Butyricimonas faecalis: one gene and its partner. The protein of the gene in region 2 interacts with the protein of the main gene of each other region in a pairwise test. Links are inferred from orthologs where the notes say so. Each region holds a gene or a part of one and is shown on either strand. Other genes may lie near its edges. The genes, in order: D8S85_RS10870 and def.

What was found.
Region 1: the proteins of def (region 2) and D8S85_RS10870 interact in binary tests that used the Escherichia coli proteins (3 or more experiments, as listed by UniProt). The link is inferred for Butyricimonas faecalis from one-to-one orthologs.

What each region holds. Positions count from the first base shown.
Region 1 is NZ_CP032819.1:2,490,521-2,493,779, reverse strand. What follows is about bases 124-3,042. They hold D8S85_RS10870 (aspartate-semialdehyde dehydrogenase), read right to left. Parts: upstream 2,119-3,042; coding sequence 1,129-2,118; downstream 124-1,128. Other genes in these bases: D8S85_RS10865 (lipid A phosphoethanolamine transferase), read right to left, coding at 2,286-3,042; D8S85_RS10875 (peroxiredoxin family protein), read right to left, coding at 124-959. In the rest of the region: more of D8S85_RS10875, read right to left, coding at 1-123; more of D8S85_RS10865, read right to left, coding at 3,043-3,259.
Region 2 is NZ_CP032819.1:4,311,785-4,314,962, forward strand. The notes cover bases 298-3,135. They hold def (peptide deformylase), read right to left. Parts: upstream 2,075-3,135; coding sequence 1,520-2,074; downstream 298-1,519. Other genes in these bases: D8S85_RS18430 (ComEC/Rec2 family competence protein), read right to left, coding at 298-1,437; ruvX (Holliday junction resolvase RuvX), read right to left, coding at 2,077-2,502; D8S85_RS18445 (FtsB family cell division protein), read right to left, coding at 2,507-2,818; D8S85_RS18450 (carbamate kinase), read left to right, coding at 3,068-3,135. In the rest of the region: more of D8S85_RS18430, read right to left, coding at 1-297; more of D8S85_RS18450, read left to right, coding at 3,136-3,178. UniProt on the Escherichia coli protein: Removes the formyl group from the N-terminal Met of newly synthesized proteins. Requires at least a dipeptide for an efficient rate of reaction. N-terminal L-methionine is a prerequisite for activity but the enzyme has broad specificity at other positions.

The DNA of each region.
Region 1 (3,259 bases), 1.8 Mb from region 2 along the record:
GCTTTGTTGCCCGGGGCAATTCTGGCCCAACTGTCATAAATTTGTTCGTAACGAGATAAGAGTTTATTGTCGGTAAGTTTTTCCTGCGTGAATTTATTTAGTTCATCGATTTGTTTTATTCCATTATTCTGCACGTATTCATTTGCCCAAAGGGAGATAAATCCTTGTTTCACGTCTTCTTGTTTGAAGTTTTGGTCAAGGTAATACATTTGTTCCAAGATTTTTTCGTAGTATGTTGTCGTATTTTTTCCCTCTTGAGAGGCAAGGGTAGCACAAGCTAGTGCGACAAATGTCCTGTATTCATTTAAATTCAGGTAATCTTTGTCCTCTTCAATCCAGTTTTTAATGGTTGTGTAATAATCATCTCTGATTTTTTCTAAGTCTTCCCCACCATGGACTTTTGGATAATTTAGAAGAGCCGGGGCGAATGAATACTTTATGCGGGCACGTTCGAGTTTTATAAATTTCTCACTTTCATTTTTCAATGTGTTTTCGCAGCTGTCCAATAGGCGACTATTCTCTATTATTTTCTCTTTTAAGACGGATTCGAATTCGGGGAATTGCAGGGAATAAATGTTGCGATTGTAAGGTGTTGTTTTTTGGCGGGACAGGTATTCGGTGATTCTCGGGTGATCTCCGGTAATTTCTAAAGATTCTTTCATACTTTTCCCGTCAAATGTAAGATGGATATGGTCTCCTTGTTTCGCATAAATCCGTTTGCGTTCACTAAATCCATTGTGTAGGGTTATATACGCTGCATCCATATTATGTATGACATATTCGCCATGTTTATTCGAGTCGAAATTAACGAGTTGAATATCATAGTCCGTTGTTGATATTGCCAGGCCGATCGACGGTAATTCATGAACATCAATGGAAATCTTTATACTGTCTTCTGAAGAAGATGGGGTAGCACAAGAAACTAGTGCGAATAACAAAATCGTTAAGAAGCATTTCATGTTTTGGGTATTAATTAAATGGTTTTTCAATATACTAATCCCAAAAAATGTTCAAGGGTGACAGAAATGAAAGAATATTTTTTCAATAAAGAAATTCGCCAGAGAGGATATATCTTTGGCGAATTTCTCTTTAATATAAAATACCACAAAGGGATATTCTGTTTTCTAGTTATAATAATTGATGTTTGTATAAATATTCCGCAATTTGTACGGCATTTGTGGCAGCTCCCTTGCGCAGGTTGTCGGAAACAACCCACAAGTTAAGGCTGTTGGGTTGTGAGAAATCCCGACGGATACGGCCCACGAAAACCTCGTCTTTCTCGTTTGCGGTGATGGCCATCGGGTAGAGATTCCGGGCAGGATCGTCTTGTACGACAATGCCTTCCGAGTGAGCTAAAAGCTCCCGAAGTTCGTTTAGGTCATAGTCTTGCTTGAATTCGATGTTTACACTCTCGGAATGGCCGCCCATGACGGGAACCCGTACGGCAGTGGCGGTTACTTTTATCGTGTCGTCGCCTAATATTTTGCATGTTTCGTTAACCAGTTTCATTTCTTCTTTCGTGTACCCGTTGTCGGTGAATGAATCACAGTGGGGCAGGCAATTCCGGTCAATCTGATGGGCGTATGCTTTTTTCACTTCTCGACCTTCCCGTTCGCCTTCAAGCTGATTGATCCCTTTCAGCCCGCTTCCGGTCACGGATTGGTACGTGGACACAACCACCCGTTTAATTCCGTATCTCTTGTGGAGGGGAGCCAAGGCTACCAGCATCTGTATAGTAGAACAGTTCGGGTTGGCAATGATCTTGTCTTCTTTAGTTAATACATGCGCATTGATCTCGGGGATTACCAGTTTCTTGGTCGGGTCCATTCGCCAAGCTGACGAATTGTCTACCACGGTGGTACCGACTGCGGCGAATTGTGGTGCCCATTCCAGTGAAGTGTCTCCTCCGGCAGAGAAAATAGCAAGTTGAGGCTTCATACTGATTGCGTCCCGCATACCCATGACTTTGTAGTTTTTTCCTTTGAAGGATATTTCTTTACCTACCGAACGCTCGCTGGCTACCGGCATTAACTCTGTTACCGGGAAGTTTCTTTCTTCCAGAACCTGCAACATTTTTCTTCCAACTAATCCTGTTGCTCCTACTACTGCTACTTTCATTGCGTGTAATTTGATTTAATGATCACATACCTTTCTGGTATTGGGTTATAATTAACGCCTCAAAAATAGTGAATAAGCCTTGCTTGAGCAATAGGACTGTGTTATTTTTTCAACAAGCATCCAGCACGTTAAATTTTCAACAAAACGGGTGCCGTTGAAATCTAAAATCATTGAATCGAATGATCCATTCCTCTCTTGAGAATCATCTCCTTGTCTTCTTTCTTCAAGCCCACCTCGTAGTAGTTCACGGGTTGATCGTGATCACCCAGGTACATGCGCGGTCTTCTGACAAATTCGGGATTAACCAATGAATAGGAGGCATCGAAATAAGGCGTATTGATTTCTGCCATTTCCAACAGGGTATGGAAAATAGAGGCATTTGATGAAATCGGGGCGTTACTGTTATAACGGGCCACTTCGAACTTCTCTGGTCGAGCCTTGATATAATTATCCGAAAACCACATCAAGAATGGAATATGTATTTGATAGTAGGTCGGGATGGGCGAGGCGTGCAAGAATCTCTTCCGGTTGTCATCCAACAAATCTTCCCCGTGGTCGGGCGAGTAGATCATGGTAGCATCAGCCCCCGAGTTCTTTAATATCCCGATGAGGCTGTGCAGGAAATAATCCGTGTACAAAATACTATTGTCATAAGCATTAATCAGTTGGTCTTTGTTCTTATACTCGACTTCCGTGGCATTTGCCGGTTGGAACCGGGCAAACTCTTCCGGGTAACGTTCTTTATAATTAAAATGCGAGCCATAGGAATGGAATACGACAAAGAGATTTTCTTGCAATGAATCCACGTATTGTTGCAGCAGGGGAAGCATTTCTCCGTCAAATTTGTTGACCGTGATCAGTCCCCCGTCAGCCTGTGGACGCACGTTGACATGAATATCTGCTTCTTCGGCAAAGTAATCGGTGAATGACCGGTTGGGAGTTTGATTCGACAGGAATATAGTTTTAAATCCGGCTTCCTTGAATGCCGTCACGATACTTTTATGCGTGTACAAGAATTCGTAGTGACATGCATCGGCGGCAGATAGAATAAGGGGTACACTCTTGTGCGTGGTATTGGATTGCGTCAGGGCATCCTTGTATAATACCAAATTGTCTTCTGTCTTTAACAACGGATTGGTTT
Region 2 (3,178 bases):
ACAACAGATAAATGTAAGGACGTGACGTTTTCTCGTGATGAAATAAATGATGGCAAGGATGATGAGGAGGTAAAATAGGATGACGTGAGTCGTCGTCGGGTATAAATCCGGTAAATTTATCACGACTTTGGAAAATTGTTGCAGACTGAAAATGAACAGGCGTGTAAGACCTATGATAATATAGGATAAGTAAAAACTGATAAATCCTGGCAATGCGAGTAAGATAATTCCCCCGTATAAAAGAAAAGAAGCTGCAGGCACCGCGATAAGATTTATGAAAATACTGTTCAAACTGATGGTGTGGAAATAGTAAGCCATGATGGGGAGTGTCATGACTTGTGCCGAAAAACTGATGCAAAGTAGCGTGTACAAGGGGCGAAGATACTTGTGCATCTTTTTGATTTGCATCAACGGGTAAATTAGAATGATTCCGGTGTAAGCCGCGTACGACATTTGGAAACTGACCGAATAAAGTAATTCCGGGTTGATGAGAAGTGAAAAAAAAGCAGCGGCGGCAATGGCATTCAAGGGTATGGTTTCTTGTCTGAATACCTCTCCAATGGTAATAAAACTTAGGATGGTTGCTGCTCTGCAAGCGGAGGGAGAGAGGCCGGTGATGCAGACGGTGAACCATATTAGCGGGATCAAAATCAATCGGAACTTTTTACTTTTGAAATGGAATAACCTGAATAGCCCCAAGAAAAAAGCGAAGATCGCTCCGATATGTAATCCCGATATGGCAAGAATGTGAATCGTTCCCGTGTTCTGGAACAATTCTTTCGTATCGGGAGTGATTTCTTGTCGACACCCTAGGCAAAGAGCTGCTAATAACTTGTAAGTTGCACTATCCGGAATCACCCGTTGTAGCTTAGTTGCCAGGTTATTCCGAATTGTGTGACACACGGAATAAAGATCTTGCGAGTGTCCGGTTTTGTGGATTTCGCCTGCCGGAAAACCTTTTGCCTGTATGCCTTGGTGTTGTAAGTAATTGTCGTAATTGAAATCATGACGGTTGTGTGAGGTTTGTAAAGGGTATAATCTTATCAGACCGGAGAGGGAATCTCCTACCGAGATCTCCGTAGAGTCCGGAATTTTTAGATACGTGCATAAATGGGGAGAGGAAACAACGATCTTTCCGGGGGAAAGAATTTGCTCGCAACGCCCCGCCAATTGGTACGTTTCTCCTGGAATGATTGCAGGAGTCTTGGTCCCCGATAGATATACCCCCGTGAAAAAAAGTCCGGTAAACGAGAGCAGTACAAACGGAAGACCGGAACGTACTTTCCGGATAATGAAAAGCAGGGAGAAAGATGTAATAATGACACCGAGGATGGACGCTGAAAGAAAGTTTGATAAATATTGACTGACAGTAATTCCCAAGATCAGCGGGATCGCGAGAAATAAAAAAGGAAATCTATGCCAGTAAATGGAATGCAAACTAGTGTAGAATTTAAAATGTAGAATTTAAAATGTAGGTATAGAATACTATTCTACATGCTACATTTTAAATTATTCTGATTTACTTGGGTAAAACAACCCGGTAATTTTGTTTGAATTTCCCGGCACTGATGTTATTTAGTTTTCCTTTGAGTAAACGTTTTTTCAATGCTGACAGGTGATCTATGAACACGATTCCGTCCAGATGATCATACTCATGCTGGATAATGCGGGCACGGGGGCCAGAGAATTCTTCCACGTGTTCCACCCAGTTTTCATCCCGGTAAGCAATTTTTATCCGGTCTTTTCGCATAACATCTTCGTGGATGCCGGGAATGCTTAAACAGCCTTCATTGAAAGGTACGTCATCTCCCGAGCGCTCTAAAATATGTGCGTTGATAAAAGCTTTTTTAAAATCCTTGCAGTCCGGATCCAACTCCTCGAACGGGGAACCGTCAACCACGAAAACACGAATGTTTTTTCCAATCTGCGGGGCTGCCAGGCCGACGCCATCTGATTCGTACATGGTTTGCCACATATCATCGAGTAATTTACTCAACCCCGCGTATTCCGGGGTAATATCTTCGGAAACTTTCCGAAGAACCGGATGTCCATAAATGTAAATAGGTAAAAGCATTTTTAAATATTCAAATTTCTTTGTGATTCCATATATGACTGTAATATAATTGTTGCACTAATAGCATCGATTATAGCCTTGTCTTGACGTTGTTTCTTTTTTGCTCCTCCCTCGATCATGGCTTTGTGAGCCAGTACAGAGGTGAAACGTTCGTCGTACATAACAACTGGAATATCAGGAAGTTTGCGACCGAGTGCGGTAAGGAAAGGTTTGATATAAGTCATGCTTTCCGAATCCATGTTGTCCATCTGCTTGGGATGTCCCACGACAATCAAATCTACTTTCTCTTTCGAGCAATAGTCCGACAAAAATTGTAAAACCTCGTGCGATCTGACCGTGGTTAGACTGTTGGCAATAATTTGGCATGGATCGGTAACGGCAATACCCACCCTCTTTTTTCCGTAATCAATAGCAATAATTCTTCCCAATTGATTATTCCTTTACAATGATAAAAATATCCTCGTTTTCCTTCTTCATTAAATACTGCTCTCTCGCGAACTTTTCCAAGTTATCCCGGTTCCCCAACAATTCCTCTTTCTTCCGTTTGTCCTCTTCTATCTTTTCCCGGTAATACTTTTGCTCGTTCTCCAACTGGTTGATCTTTGAACATAACTGTAGCCGGTCGATAAAACTGTATTTATCGAATAGAGCGATCCAGATAACAAATAGCAACCCCACGAAAGTGTATTTGTTTGCAAATCGCTGGAACAAATTTCTCGATAATGGTTTGTTTTCGTTTTGCATCTCGCAAAGGTACAAAAAAAGAGATGGTTAAGAGAAATAAATGATAAATTTTTTCCGAACGGGCAAAAGTCTCGTTTTTACGCTGCATATTTATAAAAATGGGGAGAATATTTATACAGCTAATTGATTTCCAATATTTTGTCTTTTGATAAAAAAGAATTTTACCTATTTTTTGTATAACTAATTTCGCTAGCTTTGTGGACACAGAATTTTTCGAACAGAAAAGAAAATAATAAATAAATACGAGTAATGGAAAAAAAATTAGCAGTTATTGCGTTGGGAGGTAATGCTCTTTTAAGAGGGAATCAAAAAGGTACTATTGAAGAGCAAAATGCCAATACCATCGACACCTTGGAAAAT